4 regions of the Halopseudomonas sp. L-58 genome follow, and region 1 is predicted to be linked to each of the others. Evidence: predicted binding sites of a transcription regulator. Region 1 holds the regulator's gene; each other region holds the start of a gene.
The links. Region 1 encodes FliA, which starts transcription of late flagellar genes. Its sites were predicted from a motif close to CTAAAGTTTNNNNNNNNNNNGCCGNTAA; they were not measured.
Positions count from the first base shown of each region.

Region 2: the regulator FliA is predicted to act here: its motif matches at 2,212-2,239, upstream of AC13EY_RS08730 (methyl-accepting chemotaxis protein).
Region 3: the regulator FliA is predicted to act here: its motif matches at 2,414-2,441, upstream of flgM (flagellar biosynthesis anti-sigma factor FlgM).
Region 4: the regulator FliA is predicted to act here: its motif matches at 1,597-1,624, upstream of AC13EY_RS06985 (methyl-accepting chemotaxis protein).

Region 1 covers NZ_JBSXON010000028.1:38,345-42,376, forward strand. The annotation lists gene AC13EY_RS01765 (chemotaxis protein CheA) at 1-335, opposite strand, end outside; gene AC13EY_RS01770 (protein phosphatase CheZ) at 491-1,279, opposite strand; gene AC13EY_RS01775 (chemotaxis response regulator CheY) at 1,307-1,684, opposite strand; gene AC13EY_RS01780 (RNA polymerase sigma factor FliA) at 1,906-2,643, opposite strand; gene fleN (flagellar synthesis regulator FleN) at 2,640-3,467, opposite strand; gene flhF (flagellar biosynthesis GTPase FlhF) at 3,500-4,032, opposite strand, start outside.
Region 2 covers NZ_JBSXON010000057.1:7,483-11,514, forward strand. The annotation lists gene AC13EY_RS08705 (efflux RND transporter permease subunit) at 1-345, opposite strand, end outside; gene AC13EY_RS08710 (hypothetical protein) at 329-541, shown strand; gene AC13EY_RS08715 (DUF2897 family protein) at 610-783, shown strand; gene AC13EY_RS08720 (DUF2058 domain-containing protein) at 868-1,395, shown strand; gene rloA3 (retropepsin-like aspartic peptidase RloA3) at 1,429-2,052, opposite strand; gene AC13EY_RS08730 (methyl-accepting chemotaxis protein) at 2,321-3,955, shown strand.
Region 3 covers NZ_JBSXON010000029.1:47,394-51,425, reverse strand. The annotation lists gene AC13EY_RS02080 (MFS transporter) at 1-691, shown strand, start outside; gene AC13EY_RS02075 (flagellar brake protein) at 688-1,389, opposite strand; gene AC13EY_RS02070 (flagella synthesis protein FlgN) at 1,510-1,968, opposite strand; gene flgM (flagellar biosynthesis anti-sigma factor FlgM) at 2,049-2,375, opposite strand; gene flgA (flagellar basal body P-ring formation chaperone FlgA) at 2,517-3,113, opposite strand; gene AC13EY_RS02055 (chemotaxis protein CheV) at 3,335-4,032, shown strand, end outside.
Region 4 covers NZ_JBSXON010000051.1:37,218-41,249, forward strand. The annotation lists gene AC13EY_RS06980 (ComEA family DNA-binding protein) at 1-35, shown strand, start outside; gene AC13EY_RS06985 (methyl-accepting chemotaxis protein) at 98-1,516, opposite strand; gene rnd (ribonuclease D) at 1,996-3,117, shown strand; gene AC13EY_RS06995 (YcgL domain-containing protein) at 3,114-3,407, shown strand; gene AC13EY_RS07000 (NINE protein) at 3,570-3,971, opposite strand.

The DNA.
Region 1 (4,032 bases):
GGTTCCTCGCTCTCTCGCACCTGGGCAAACATGCCATTGACCGTGTCCAGCGCCTGAAGAACGACGTCCATCAACTCGGGCGTGACGGTACGTTCGCCCTTGCGCAGAATATCGAATACGTTCTCGGCGATATGGCAGCAGGCAACAAGGGCATCCAGCTGAAGAAAGCCGGCCCCGCCCTTTACGGTGTGAAAGCCGCGGAAGATAGCGTTAAGCAGATCCATGTCGTCGGGCCGGTTTTCCAGCTCGACCAACTGTTCGGACAACTGCTCGAGAATCTCGCCGGCCTCGACCAGAAAGTCCTGGAGAATCTCTTCATCCGCATCGAAACTCATGCACCCACTCCCCTCGGGCGTGTTATCGGAAGGCCACGCAATGCCGCCTTGAATTTCCATCTCGGCGCTGCGCAGTCACTCAACGTTGCTGCCAGGCAGCGACCTTGAGCAGTCAGACCGGCCGCGCGCTCAGCGTGCGGCAGTTACAGCTGACATCAGAATCCCAGGCTGGAAAGGAGGTCATCAACCTCATCCTGACCGGAAACAACGTCTTCCCTTTTATCGGCATGAATTTGCGGACCTTCACCCCTGGAGGAGGATTTTTTTCCGTCCTCGGGAGATTCACCATGATTGATGCCGGTAATGCGGTCGACCTGTCCCGCCATTCGGACCAGGTTGACCAGGCTCTCTTCGACATCATGCACAAGCGTAGTCACACGCTTGATCACCTGGCCGGTCAGATCCTGATAGTCCTGAGCCAGCAGAATATCGTTCAGATTGGTGGACAGATCCTTGCTGGTCGATTCGGTCTGCTCAAGGAACTCGCCTACCCGGCGGTAGAGGTCGCGAAACTCGTCCGCCGCCATCTCCCGACGCTGCAGCCGCTGCCAGTCTGACTTGAGGGCGTTCGCCTGCTGCCCCAGATCAGCGACCTTGGGCACGCTGGCCTCGACCAGATCCATGGTCCGGTTGGCCGCCTTGTCGGTCAGCTGAACCACATAGTCCAGCCGGTCAGAGGCATCGGATATCTTGGAAGTATCGTTGTCACCACCCAGCGCGTGGGTCGTGTCGATCTGAAAATTGACGATGGCATTGTGCAACGCGCGGGTGAGCTGCCCCACCTCGTGATAAAGACCACGGTCGCGTGCCTGATTGATGGCATGAATGACCAGCAACGCTTCACCGAAGTTGCCGCTCTCAAGGTGACCAACCAGCTGGTGCGCATTGTCCTTCAGCGAATGCTCGAATTCCTGAGCGGTCGCCTGGCCGGGATCCTTACTCAAAGCCATAACCTGTACCCCGGTTGATTATTATTTAGCCTGAACTCGCTCAAAGATTTTTTCGATCTTTTCTTTCAAGGCCTGAGCCGTAAACGGCTTGACCACATAGCCATTGACGCCCGCCTGCGCGGCTTCAATGATCTGATCTCGCTTGGCCTCGGCCGTTACCATCAGCACCGGCAGGTGCTTGAGCCGCTCGTCGGCCCGCACAGCGCGTAACAGGTCAATGCCGCTCATGCCGGGCATGTTCCAGTCAGTCACCAGAAAATCGAAACTGCCGCTCTGCAGCATCGGCAACGCGGTGTTGCCGTCATCGGCTTCGGCTGTGTTGGTAAACCCAAGGTCGCGCAACAGGTTCTTGATGATGCGCCTCATCGTCGAAAAATCATCAACGATGAGAATTTTCATATTCTTGTCCAAGTCGACCTCCGTACAAACCAGGGAATGTGCAGGCCTGCACCCCAAAAACCCATCGCAAATAACCAATCAAGCCGCAAAAGAAGCTCTGATCAATCAGCTGGAAGCCAGCAGGCTGATCGGATGCACCCTCGAAAACGCCACCTGGACGTCCGGCCCGAAGCCACTACCTGTCGAGCAATCCGAGCATTGTCCGGATGTTGACGACAAAATCAATCATTTCGCCAGCTCATCAGCTTCGAGCGCAACCTAGCAGCACATTGACTGTGCAACTGACTGACCCTGGATTCACTGACACCCAGCACGGCGCCGATCTCCTTGAGGTTAAGCTCCTCATCGTAATAAAGCGACAGCAGCAGTCGCTCGCGCTCGGGCAACGTGTCGATTGCCGCGATCAAAGCCGCTCTGAAACGCTCATCCTGCAGCCCGGACGCCGGTTCCTCGCCGCCCTGCACATCTGCCGGCGCACCCGACTCAAGCAGATCATCAAAGCTGAACAACTTGCTGCCGGCGGTATCACTGAGAATCGTATAGTACTCTTCCAGGCTCATCTCCAGCTCGGCGGCAACTTCGTGATCCTTGGCGTCACGCCCGAGCCGCGCCTCGACCGCGCGCATCGCATCACTGACCATCCGCGTATTGCGGTGTACCGAGCGTGGCGCCCAGTCGCCCTTGCGCACCTCGTCCAGCATCGCACCGCGAATGCGGATGCCGGCATAGGTTTCGAAACAGGCGCCCTTGCCGAAGTCGAAATTGCGGGAGGCTTCCAGCAGCCCGATCATACCGGCTTGCATTAGATCCTCCACCTGCACACTGGACGGCAGCCGCCCCAGCAGGTGGTAGGCAATTCGCTTTACCAGCGGCGCATACTGCTCGACGAGTCGATCCTGCTCACCGCGAGAACTCTGTGCTCGTGTATACATGCTCAATCCGCCAGCCTGTGCTGTCATAGGCCAGACCCAGTCGGTTGCACCAGACGTTCGACGAAGAACTCCAGGTGTCCTCGCGGGTTGGCCGGCAGCGGCCAGGCATCAACTTTCTGTGCAATGGCGCGAATTGCCAGCGAGGCCTTGCTGCGCGGAAAAGCTTCAAACACCGCGCGCTGCTTTTGCACTGACTTGCGCACCGCCTCATCAAACGGAACGGCTCCGACATACTGAAGTGCAACGTCAAGAAATCGATCCGTCACCTTGGCGAGCTTAGCAAACACCATGCGGCCCTCCTGCGGCGTGCCGACCATATTCGCCAGCACGCGGAATCGGGTCATCCCGTAATCACGGTTGAGCAGCTTGATCAGGGCGTAGGCATCGGTAATCGACGTTGGCTCGTCACATACCACGACGAGCACCTCCTGCGCCGCCCGCACGAAGCTGACTACCGAATCACCAATGCCGGCCGCCGTATCGACGATCAGCACGTCGATATTGTCACCGATCTCGCTGAACGCCTGAATCAGGCCGGCATGCTGCTGGTGGTTGAGGCTCACCATGTTGGCGGCCCCCGAGGCGGCCGGCACAATACGAACGCCGCCGGGGCCGGTGACCAGAACGTCACGCAGATCGCACTTGCCCTCCAGCACGTCGGCCAGCGTTGCCTTTGGCTTGAGCCCCAGCAGCACGTCAACGTTGGCGAGACCAAGGTCAGCGTCGAGCAGCACAACGCGCCGTCCCATCTCCGCCAGAGCAAGGCTGAGATTCACCGACACGTTGGTCTTGCCGATGCCACCCTTGCCCCCGGTGACCGCGATTACCTGAACCGGATGTTTGCTGCCCATCTGCGCTGATTACCTTAATCCTGTGAAATTGCTTAACTGGCCCGCTGGCTGTTCATCATACCGGCAAATACGTCGGCCATGGTCTGATCTGCCGGCGCATCATTACCAGCCATACTAACTGCACGACTCACCAGCTGATGCCCAACGGCACGACTGATATCGTCGGGAATGCGCTGGCCATCTGCCAGATAGGCTACCGGCAAACCCTGCTCCATCGCCAGCCCCAGCGACTCACCGAGCGTTGCGGCCTCGTCCACTTTCGTCAGAATGCAGCCCGACAGACCGCACACCTTGTAAGTATGGTAGGCCGCTTTCATGACTCGGTGCTGGCTGGTCGCCGGCAGCACCAGCAGATTGCGTACCCGACGCCCCTGACTGGCCAGGGTGTCGAGCTGGCCGCGCAGGTAGGGATCGTTGGCCTGCAGACCGGCGGTATCAATCAGAACCAGGCGCTTGCCGGCGAAATCGGCCAGCACGTCATTGAGATCCTGCTGTTCATCTACCACCTTGACCGGCACATTGAGAATGCGGCCCAGGGTGCGCAACTGTTCGTGCGCGCCGATAC
Region 2 (4,032 bases), on a different contig from region 1:
CTCGACCGGACCACGCCAGATATCAGCGATGGCTGCGAGCGGCACGCTGCCGCCGTTCGGCAGCGGAATCTGGGTCGCCTTGAGTGCGTCCAGATCAACAAATTCACTGTTGGGCAGCACTCCGAGCCGCTGCGAACCCACCACAACAAAGCCGCCGGGAATAACCTGATTACGCTGCGCCAGCACGCTCGACAGCGCCTGCGGCGACAAACCGAGCCGGCGCAGCTCGGCATCGTGCAGCGCGATGGTGATCTGCTCCTCGGTATCGCCATACAGTTCAACCCGCGCCAGCCCCGGCAGATCCATCAATGACCAGTCGATGGCCTGCATGATCCAGTCACTCACCGATGGTGTCGCCGACGGCAGTCTGCACCCTGAGCGCGTGGCAGACCCCGTGTTGACGGCCTGCTACCTGCGTGGTGCGCTGCATGGCGTGATCCTGCAGACACGCCAGCCAGCCCCCTGTGAGCAGCCACAAATGCCCGCCGAGCAGCTGATTGGCTACACCCTGCAGATGCTCAACCATTCCATGCGTGCCTGAACCCCGCGCTTGTTATCCGCAGTGGCTGCGCCCATGATGGGTCAGGTATTTATCCCAAGGAGAATCCCATGCCCTGGTATGGATGGCTTTTCATGGTGCTGGCGTTGGGCAGCATAATCGGCAGCCTGCTTTTGCTGCGGGACAACGCCGGCAGCAACCGTGTCAGCCCGGAGACACTGGCCAAGGTCAAGGCCCGCGAAGCGCAGCTCAAGGCTGAGGAAGCCGAGGAAGAAAAGCGCTGAACAACGCGGTAGACTATGCCGCTGATACGCCAGACTTCAACCAGGCGCCGTCGCGGCGCCTCATCTACACGACGCTGACAAACCATGGTCAATTCACTACAAGCTCAACTGCTCAAGGCCGGACTGGTCGACGAGAAGAAACTCAAGCAGGCGCAACGCGCCAAAAAGAAGGAAGCCAAGGCCCAGCCGGCTGGTGACGCTGGCCCCAGCGCCGCGCAAAAAGCCCGCGAACAAAAGGCCGAACGTGACCGCGAACTGAACCAGCAGCGCCAGGCCGAAGCCGCACGCAAGGCGGCCGAAGCCCAGGCCAAGCAGATGATCGAACAGAACGTGGTCGATCGCACCGGTGGCGAAACGCCCTATCAGTTCGTCAGCAAGAACAAGATCAAGAAGATCCACGTTACCGAGGACCAGTTCGGCCTGCTCAGCCGCGGTCGCCTGGGCATTACCCGGCTGTCAGGCGGCTTCGTGCTGATCCCCCTGGACATCGCCGAAAAAGTCCGCGAGCGCGCCCCCCACTGGCCTGTCCATGTTGCAGAAGTGAAGAAAGAAACGCCTGCAGAGGACGATCCGTACGCAGGATACGAAATCCCCGACGATCTGATGTGGTAAAGCAAATCGGCCGCCCAAGGGCGGCCGATTTGTTCAGGCGTCTACTTCCCCAGCCGGAGTCATCGGCTCGTTACCCGCCCCCTTCTCCTCACGATCGTGCTGTCGCTGACGCTCCTGATCGTAATCGGCCTCGGAACAACTGGGCTTGTGCATAAAGGTCTTTGAAACGTCGATCAGCCCCACATGCTCAATGGTGCGGCGGCCAATCAGCACCGGATAGTTCATGTCACCCCGGTCACGCAGGGAAAACTGCTCCTCGTAAACCCGGTCGCCCATGCAGATCGACATCTTGACCACCGGCCGGCGATCAGACCCACCCGCACCGCGCACCAGAATGCGGCGAAACACCGGGCGCTCAAAGTGCATGGTGACCATCTCGTCGGTGTCTGCATCACGCACCGGCACATCGTAGCGGACCCATTCGTGGCCCATGTGCTCGAACTCCTCGATATTGACCGCATGCATCGACGAGGTCAGTGCGCCGGAATCCACCTTGATCTTGACCGCCGTGTATTCAGGCAGAATGAGGCCCTTCTCGATCCACCCGACGACTCTGGGTCCGAACCGAACCGGCTCATCCGCCGCCGACACACCCGTTCCGGCCATGGCACACCACAGACCAACCGATAACGCTGCCACTTTCACTACTGACCGCATGAGATACCCTTACCTTGGTTGACCACCAGCCTTGCAGCCGGCGAAACAGAGCGTGCGACACCGCGCACCTTATAAGCAAAGATCACAAAAACAGATAACCCCTTGCAAGCCCGGCTCGCTTGCAGTCAAATCGCCAGCACGGATGACGGGAAAATACCGCTCAGGTTTTGACGTATTCAACCGATAACCTTAAGGCCACTGCGAACAGGATTCGTTGCCGGCACCACAAAAAAATAATAGACACAAGCACAAGGCGTGCGGAGGTTTCATGAAGCTGTTGCGCAACATTCGAATCAGTCAGCGAGTTTGGCTGATCATGATTATTGCCCTGGCCAGCACCCTGATGACAGAAGGGCTTTCGCTGTCCAACCTGCATCGGGAAATCCGCGACGGCGAAATCGTCAAGGCAACCCATCTGGTCGAGGTTGCGCATGATCTCATGGCCTTCTATCACCAGAAAGAGCTCAACGGCGAACTGACCGGCGAGCAGGCCCGCAAGGAAGCCCTGAGTGCACTGGCTGCGCTGCGCTACGACGGGAACGAATATTACTGGGTAAATGACATGAACAACATCATGATCATGCACCCGCTTGCTCCCCAGACAGTCGGCACCGACCTCTCCACCATGCGCAACCAGGAAGGCGTCAATGTCATCGCCGAAATGGTACGCAAGGCACGCAGCGAAGGCACCGCAAGCTTCCAGTACTCCTGGCCCAAACCGGGCGAGGAGGAAGGTTCACAGAAGATCGCTGCATTCAAGCATTTCAAGCCCTGGGACTACATGGTGGGCACAGGCATCTATGTTGACGCCATGCAGGCCAAATTCCGCGACGCGCTGATCAATTCACTGGTTGTCAGCGTCCTGGTGATTCTGGTCATGTTCATGCTGCTGTTTGTCATCGGCCGGAGCATTTCCCAGCCGCTGGACAAGATCGTCAACGCCATGCGCGGCATTGCCAGTGGCGAGGCCGACCTGACCCGCCGCCTGGACGACGACGCCCGCGATGAACTGTCGCAGATCGCCAGTTACTTCAACCGCTTCAACCGCAACCTGGCCGACATCATTGGCCAACTGGGTGACAGCGCGCGTCAACTGATCAGCTCCAGCCAGCAGCTGGACCAGATCAGCAACAACAGCCTGCGCGACATGAGCCGCCAGTCGGAACGCATGGAGCTGATGGCCACCGCCATCAACGAAATCACCTACGGCGTTCAGGACGTAGCCCAAAACGCCAACGCCGCCGCCCAGGAGGTAGAAAACGCCAACCAGGGCGCAGCCAACGGCCGCCAGCAGGTCGAACAGACCATCCATGAGATTCGCTTGCTGTCCGACAGCGTCAATACCGCCGTCCAGCATATGGAAACCCTGTCCAGCGATGCCCATGAAATCACCTCGGTACTGGATGTGATCCGCAACATCGCCGAGCAGACCAACCTGCTGGCACTCAACGCAGCCATTGAGGCGGCACGCGCCGGCGAGATGGGTCGCGGCTTTGCCGTGGTGGCCGATGAAGTGCGCAATCTGGCCCAGCGCACCCAGCAGTCGACCGAAGAAATTCACAATATGATCAGCAAGCTGCAGACCAATACCCAGACGGTCGTCGGCGTGATCAATGAAAGCAGCCGCCACTCTCAGGCGAGCGTAGACCAGGTGAACGAAGCCGGCGCGGCACTCGAACAGATTGCCCAGTCGATGCAGCAACTGGTCGCACTCAACGCCTCGATTGCCAGCGCAACCACCCAGCAGTCAACCGTGGTCGAAGACGTCAATCGCAACGTCACCGAAGCGGCGGAACTGGCCCGCGAGACCACCGACGGCGCCCGCGAAACCGCGCAGGCCGGTCAACATCTCGCCAGCCTGGGCCGGCAGATCGATGAGCTGGTGCGCCGCTTCAGAATCTGATTGGACTGCTGCAGCGAAAAAGCCCGGCCCGGATTCCCGGGCTGGGCTTTTTTGTGATTCATCGAGTCAGCCCGTGG
Region 3 (4,032 bases), on a different contig from region 1:
GGGGGCGTTTTACGGTATGGCGCCTGTATACGCCAAGTCTATGGGGCTGCCGACATCGGAAATTGGTATGTTCATGGCGGTGACCATTTGTGCCGGGCTGGCGGCGCAATGGCCTGCCGGCTGGCTGTCCGATCGGATTGATCGCAGCCAGTTGATTCAGGTGAGTGCGATGGTGCTGACCGCAGTGTCGGTGGTCATGGCGATTGGTCTGATGCCGGCCGGCGGTCTGATTTTCATGACGGCGATATTCGGCCTGATGGTGTTCACCCTGTATCCCATGGCTGTGGCGCTGGCCAATGACCATGTTGAGCCGGATGATCGGGTGCCGCTGTCGGCGATGTTGCTGGTGACCTTTGGTCTGGGTGCGAGCGTGGGGCCGCTGGTCAGTTCAGGGCTTATGAAGTGGCTGGGCCCCGGTATGCTTTACGTATTTATGGCTGCCTGCAGTGCCATTCTGGTCTTCAGGGTGCGGTCTGCCGCAGTCACCGGCGATCATCTCGTGGAGGCCGCGCCGCTGCAGTTCATGCCGGCGGCCGGCAACCTTGCCAGCTCCCCATTGTCAGCCGCAATTGATCCCCGGGTGGAGGAGAGTGCGGTAATCGAGCAGATGCAGGACGAGGTGGTGGTTGAGGAGTCTGCGGCAGCAGACTCCGGGCTCGACGCTGATCAGGATGATCATCGACCTGGCTAGAACAGGTCTTCCTTCTCGAGACGCCGCGCTTCGCGCTGAAGATAGTTGACGAAGCGGTCGATGCTGCGCTGGGCCTGCGCGGATTGCAGCTTGAACATCAGGCCTGCGTGGGTTTCGTTGGCTTCCTCTCGGAATACGACGTGGCGAACTTCAACGGTGACGCTGACACGACCGACGTCAGGCAGATGGAGCACGCTGCTGCTGTACTCTTCTCCTGGCTTCAGTGATTTGCTCCGGTCGCCCTCCAGGCGCACCTTGCAGCCGGTGGCAGACAGGTCCATCAGGTAGCTTGTGAAGCGCCGATCCCGGTCGGGAGCGGCTATTTCAACGGCAATATCGGCAGTACGCCGCACGCTGGCACGGAAGGCGCCGCGTTTCTGGTGATAGATCAGCTCGTCCGGCAGCGCAAAGGCGTAAGCAGGAGCGTCGTCAAGCATGACCTTACTGGCGCCCGGGCAGCTCCAGCGCATGTGTATGCCTTCATGCCAGGCATCAATCCTGAAGGATTCGCCCTGACTGGCGTAGCGGTCGCCCTCGCGGGGGATCATTTCGTCAATCCACATCGTTCCCTTGTCGGCATCGACGTTGACGATGAAACTTTGAAATTTTTGCGCCCGGTCGGTGAAGCTGATGGTCAGCGCGTCTCGAGCCTGCATCAGGGTACGTAGCAGAGAAATTATCTCAACGGGGGCGCGCACCTCTCTGGGCGGCTGGGGGCCGGTTTCTTGTGAAAACAGGTTGGACACGTCGGCTTCTCGTTATGATTCGTAACAGCAGGCGCAACTATACCGCGAGGTTGGCGGCAATGATATTCGTGATCAGGCCTTGCTCAGGTTTCGAGTAATGCCGGAGCGGCTGCGATTGCCGAGTTGATCATAGATGCCGCTACCCGGTTCGCCCTGATTGCGCAGCAGATCAAGCATGGTGCGAGTGCTGTGCTGGCTGTGGTGAACAAGGCGGGCGTTGCGATCATTGGCCTGCTTGCAATTGGCCAGCGCCTCAAGGAACTGCTGGTAGCCCTGCTGGAGCTGGGGGTCGCCCGCCTGCTCGATGTGGGCGGCCAATTGATCTTGCGAAATGTTGTGGGTCTGACAGTAGTGCCTGATTGCCTGGTCGTGAACAACCAGTGCGTCTGCAAGGCTGCGCTTCTGGGCTAGCAGGGGTTCGAGCATGGCCATGTCCTGCCGGGTCAGGGCGTCGCGTTCCTGTTCAAGCAGGTCCAGATAGCGCTGGCAGTCCTGTTCCGCCGACTCGAAGCGTTCTTGCAGTAGGTGCATGGCTTATCTCCTGACTGAGGCTGCCCCTTGGCGGGGTTAGTCGAAGAGTACAGCCAGTGTCGATATCTGACTACTGGCTATCAGCTTTCCAGATTCAGCAGTCTGTCTGCAATTCGGCTGCTGTCAGCCTTGTAGCTGCCATCGGCAATGGCTTGCCGGATCTGGCTGATACGCTCGTTATCCACTTCGGGCAGCTCGCGCAGCTTCTCTTCGATGGCCTGCAGTTGCTGGGCTTGAGCGCTCAGGTTGACTGATGACGTGCTCTCTGTCGACTTGGCCTGGCTAGCCGCAGCCTGAGTGCCAGACTCGCTGACCGAGCTTGCTTCACGCTTGCCTGCCGCACCGCCAGCCTGGCTGCTGCGACCGGCGCCATTCGGGCCGTTGGGCGAGTTGAAGTCGATGACCATGATGAATTCCTCAAACTGTAAAATCTTCTCTAGCCGCTGTAACGGCAGCCGGAAGGAAAACTTTAGGAAAAAATAGTGTGAAGACCGTCACGGCGTGAGAGGCAGCGCTCGGCAAGCGGAAAAAGCTGTTGCCGCGCATGATCACATTCCTGCTTCTACCTGTCCAGGGCCGGTTACCCGGGCTCTTATGACCCGGTTGGAGCGCGTGTTACGCACGCGAATCTGGGCGCCGAGTGTACCATCTTCCAGCGCCTCTCCAGGCATCCGAACGTTGACACTGCTGTTGCCGGCGCTGATGACTACCTTGTCGCCACGCTGTATCAGCCGATTCTGCTCCAGCTGGGTATGACTCAGGACGGTATCGGCGCTGACGTTGCGCTTGAGCTGCATGCCTATAGCCTGGGCCGGGTCGAGCAGGTAATTGCTGTTCAGCAGGCCGGTATCACGCTCGGCCAGGCGAATGTCCTGCGCACCGATGACGCCGCCCCGTGATAACGGGCGGCTGCTTACCACTACCTGCTGGTAGAGGCTGACCTGAGCCTGCACAAACAGCCGCCAGGGGGAAGGGCCGTCACAGGTTACCCTGACGGTGACCCGGCCGATCGGGATGTCCGGGCTCTCCAGACGAGCCGAAAGGGCGTCCTCGGCGCATATCGGCAGGCGCAGGCGCTGATCGAGCCTGTTGATGCGAACCTCATGGCGCGGGTCGCCGCCCAGGGTCTGCGCATAATCGCTCACTTGCTGCTCAAGATATTGGCTGGTCACGCCGATAAGTTGGTCAATGAGCGGGTTTGCCTGTGTGGGGGCGGAAAAAAATATCGCCAATACCGCGCACCCGGTGATAAAACGCATACAATTACCTACAAACAGTTGGGTGATGTCCGTCAGATTAACGTCGTCTGCTGATGGGCCTGCACGAAACATGCCGTTTCACCCGATGCAAACATGAGGAGCAGTCCATGGCTGGTGTGATGGATTCAGTCAATCAGCGAACCCAGCTGGTTGGCCAGAACCGACTCGAACTGCTGCTGTTCAGGCTGGCCGGCAATCAGCTGTATGGCATCAACGTTTTCAAGGTCAAGGAAGTGCTGCAATGCCCTCGACTGACGGCGATGCCCAAGCTGCATCCAGTCGTTCGCGGCGTAGCTCACATCCGTGGCGGCACTCTGCCGATCCTTGACCTCAATCGCGCCACCGGCGGCCCCGGGCTGGACAACCTTGATACAGCATTCGTGATCATTACCGAATACAACTACAAGGTGCAGGGCTTTCTGGTGCGTTCGGTTGAGCGCATCGTCAACATGAACTGGTCCGAGATTCATCCGCCGCCAAAGGGTACCGGTCGGGAGCACTATCTGACAGCAGTCACCCGGGTTGATAATCAGATGGTCGAGATTATCGATGTGGAGAAGGTGCTGGCAGAGGTGGTACCCACCAACGAGAAGATTTCCGATGGTGTCATTGATGCGGAGTCCCAGGCCGATGCAGGAGCCCGGACGGTTCTGATCGTGGACGACTCATCGATTGCGCGTAAACAGGTGGCGCGTTGCCTGCAGGAAATCGGTGTCGAGATCGTAGCGCTGAATGATGGTCGCCAGGCACTGGATTGGCTGAAGGCGAGGGCTGATCAGGGTGAGGATGTCAGTCAGTCTCTGCT
Region 4 (4,032 bases), on a different contig from region 1:
TGGCGAATAACGAGGGGCGGATTGTGCTTGAGTAAATAGGCCCGGGTTGGTGTTTCCGGGCAATGGCAGAGCGGCGCCGCAAGGCGCCGCCTCTGTTTCAGGTGCGGAGCTTGCTGACCGCTTCGGTCAGCTGATGGGCCAGTCGAGCCAGCTGGTCGCTGGTGTCGGCACTGTGCGCGGTCTGTTCTACGGTACGTTCGGTCACGTCCCTGATTTCGACCACGCTCTGGGTAATGGCATCCGCTGCCAGGCTCTGCTGCTCGACCGCCGATGCGATTTCGCTGTTGCCCTCGCTGATCTGACTGACGGCCGCAGCGATATCCTGCAGAGACTCACCGGCATCTTCAACCTGCTGGACCGAGTCATGGGTCAGCCCGGCGCTGGCCTGCATATCCTCGACAGCTACCTCGGTGCCGGTCTGCAGGGCTTCGATCATGCGCTGAATGTCATCGGTAGAGTGCTGAACGCGCTGGGCCAGGGCGCGCACCTCGTCTGCGACGACGGCAAATCCGCGACCAGACTCACCCGCACGTGCTGCCTCGATTGCCGCGTTCAGGGCCAGCAGGTTGGTCTGTTCGGCAATCTCGCGAATTACCCGCACTACGCCGCTGATTTCCTGACTGTGAGTTGACAGCTGGTGCATGTGCTCGGTGCAGCGGTCGATGCTGGTGACCAGGCCTGCGATGGTCTTGCGAACCTGCTGTACCTTGTCCCGGCCCTGAATGGCGAGAGCATTGGCCTGACTGGACTGATCACGGGAAATCGAGGTGCTGCCGGCAATATCCTGTACCGTCGCACTCATTTCGTTAACGGCGGCGGCGACCTGATCAGTCTCTCCCTGCTGCACTATCATGCCGTCGCGCATACGGGTCATGGTCTCGGCCAGTCCGCGGGCACGCTGATCCAGTTCCAGTGCCGCCTGGCGTACCGAGCCGACGACGGCCTGCTGGGACTCCTGCATGGCATTGAAGGCTCGGGCCATCGAGCCGACTTCATCGCGCGCACTGCCAGGCGCACGCAGTGTCAGGTCACCGGTGCTTTCCACTGCCAGCATGACGTCGCGCAGGGTGATGATATGGCGGGTGATGAACAGAATCAGCAGTTGCGAGAAGAACAGCACCATCAGCATCAGCGCTGCCACCACGATCGCATAGAGTGGCGCGCGTTCAAGTAACAGCGCGGTGAAGCCCTGCCGTTCCACGGCCAGAGCGCGGCCCTCTACGGCTGACCAGGCGCCAATGTAGCGATCTTCGGCAATGCCGAGTCTGGAGGCCTCCAGCCAGCGCCCTGGCTCTGTCTGTGCGGCAGTCGGTGCTGTGATCCAGCTCAGGCCGTGCACCTTGCCGTCGGAGGGTTGTTCGCCGGCAAGCACGCCGGCCAGTTCCTGTCGGGTCTGTTCGATGCTGCGTTGCTCGACCCAGATGGCAACCAGTACGAGCATCAGCGTTGCTGCGAAAGCAACACCGTTGACTGCCCAGAACTTGTATTTCAGTGGCAGGTTCTTGAAGGCTTGCATGCATACTCCAGAGCATGTTGAAACAGGTGATCCTGACTGGCAGGCGGCACAGGGCCGTCAGTATGTGCCGTCACTCTGATATATCGGTTGATCCGGGTCAAACTTGAAGGGTTGTATGTAACACAGGCTTCGGCAGGGCGCTGGCGCTTCGGTTATACTGCGCGCAACTTCAGGGTCTGTTCCCGTGCGCCATGACCATGATGAAGCCGCTTTTGCGTCAAGCCCTGTTCGGCAGTGACGGCTGGTCCGCCAGTATAACCGCCGGAGGGTGACGCAAGCGCCGGCTCATCCTTCAGGCTGGCATCATAGTCAGCTGCGCGGCGCTGCGGGACCTGCCAAGGGAACAATCCATTGCCTGCGTCCTGGACTGCAGATCGCTACCCGACCGGGAGCATGTTTGATGCTGCAAGGCGAGCGAACCAGACGGGAAAAGGCCCCAGAAAAGACAGCTTATGACCCCTGCGCTAACGCAACCCGTAATGATTGATGATGACGCCGAGTTGGCACGCTGCTGCGACCAGTGGCGTCGGCTGCCCTTCGTTGCCGTTGATACCGAATTTGTTCGCACCGAGACATTTTACCCGATTGCCGGTCTGATCCAGATTGGCGATGGCGAGCGCGCCACGCTCATTGATCCGCTGGGTATTGGCGACTGGACGCCCTTTGTCGCGCTGCTTGAGGATGCTTCTGTAGTCAAGGTCCTGCATGCATGCAGTGAGGATCTTGAGGTCTTTTCCAGGCTGTGCGGCACGTTGCCCGCGCCGCTGTTCGATACCCAGCTTGCGGCAGCCTTTCTCGGCATGGACTTTTCCATGGGCTACTCCCGACTGGTCAGTGCGCTGCTGGATATCGATCTGCCCAAGGATGAGACCCGCTCCGACTGGCTGCAGCGGCCCCTGAGCCCGGCCCAGATTGAGTATGCCGCCCGTGATGCCCAGCACCTGGCAGAGCTCTATCAGATTCTGGCGCCACGTATCGCCCAGGCCGGCGTGGCCGAGTGGCTGTTTGCCGACACCGCTGAGCAGGTCGCAGCCTCAGGCCAGATGATTGAGCCAGAGCAGGCTTATCTGCAAGTCAAGCAGGCATGGCGGCTGAAACCGGCCGAGCTGGCGATCTTGCGCCCGCTGGCGGCCTGGCGCGAACGCGAGTCCAGGGCTCGCGACATCGCCCGTAACCGCTTGCTGCGTGAACGCACGCTGGTACCGCTGGCGCAGCGCCAGCCCGATACCCTGCAGGCGCTGTCGCGCATTGAGGACATGCATCCTCGGACCGTGCGCCACGAGGGTGAAACCATCTTGCAGCTGATTCGCGAGGGCCGCGCAGTTGCTCCCTCAGACTATCCCGAGGTGCTGCCCGAGCCATTGCCATCGGCTGCCAATCGGCTACTCAAGGCGTTGCGCAAGGTTGGGCAGGATGAAGCCGAGAAACGGGGTATCGCAGTCGAGATCATGCTGCGCAAGAAAGTACTTGAAGCCATGGTACGCACGGGTTATCCCTCCGGCCCTTATCGACTGCCGGATGAGTTGACCGGCTGGCGTCGGGAACTGATGGGTGAAGCATTGTTGAAAGCCGCCAACGGTGCGGTGGAGGTAGCTGAATGAAAGTGTTGTGTTCGATCTTTCGGAGCACGAAAAAGCAGGGCATGTACCTGTATGTGCCCCGGGAAAAGGGCTTGAGCGAACTGCCCGAGGCGTTGCTGCAGTTGTTCGGGCGGGGTGAGCATGCGATGGATCTGGTGTTGCACGAGGAGCGTAAGCTGGCTCAGGAAGACATCCTTACTGTGTTGCAAAACCTGAAAGAGCAGGGCTTTCACCTGCAAATGCCGCCGCAGGAAGATGACTATATTCAGCATCTGCCGCCGGAGTTGCTGAATCGGAATGACCCGGTGTAGCTATCCTGGTTGAGTGCTCCCTGCAAAAACGCCGTCGTAACAGTGACGGCGTTTTTGTTTCCGGGACTCCGACAAGCCCTGGAGTGCTTGGGAGGGCAAATCGCAAAACGACCCGGTGCAGCACTTACGCTGGCGGGAGAGGGTTTGTCGGGCAACTCCGGGCTACCACTCGCGGCGCATGTTTTCGACGGAAATCTGCTCGTTCAGCGTCCAATAGTCGTACAGCACGCCAATCAGAAACAGGCCACCGGTGAAGAAGTAGATGATCGCCGTAACCCACTTGCCCATATACAGCCTGTGCGCGCCGAAGATGCCGAGGAACGTCAGCAGAATCCAGGTCAGGTTGAAGTTGATGGGGCCGGTGCGGAACCGACGATCAGCCTCACGGTCCATGCCAGGGATCAGGAACAGGTCGATGATCCAGCCGATGAAGAACAGCCCCAGGGTGAAAAACCACAGGGTGCCGGTCCAGGGTTTTCCGTAGTAGAAGCGGTGGGCCCCCATGAATCCGAATATCCATAGCAGGTAGCCGATTGCCTTGCTGTGAGTATCCGAATACGCCATGCGGGGGTGCCTCTCTGCAAAAGTGGGTGTGTAATACTGGTCATAGACCATAAACGATTTG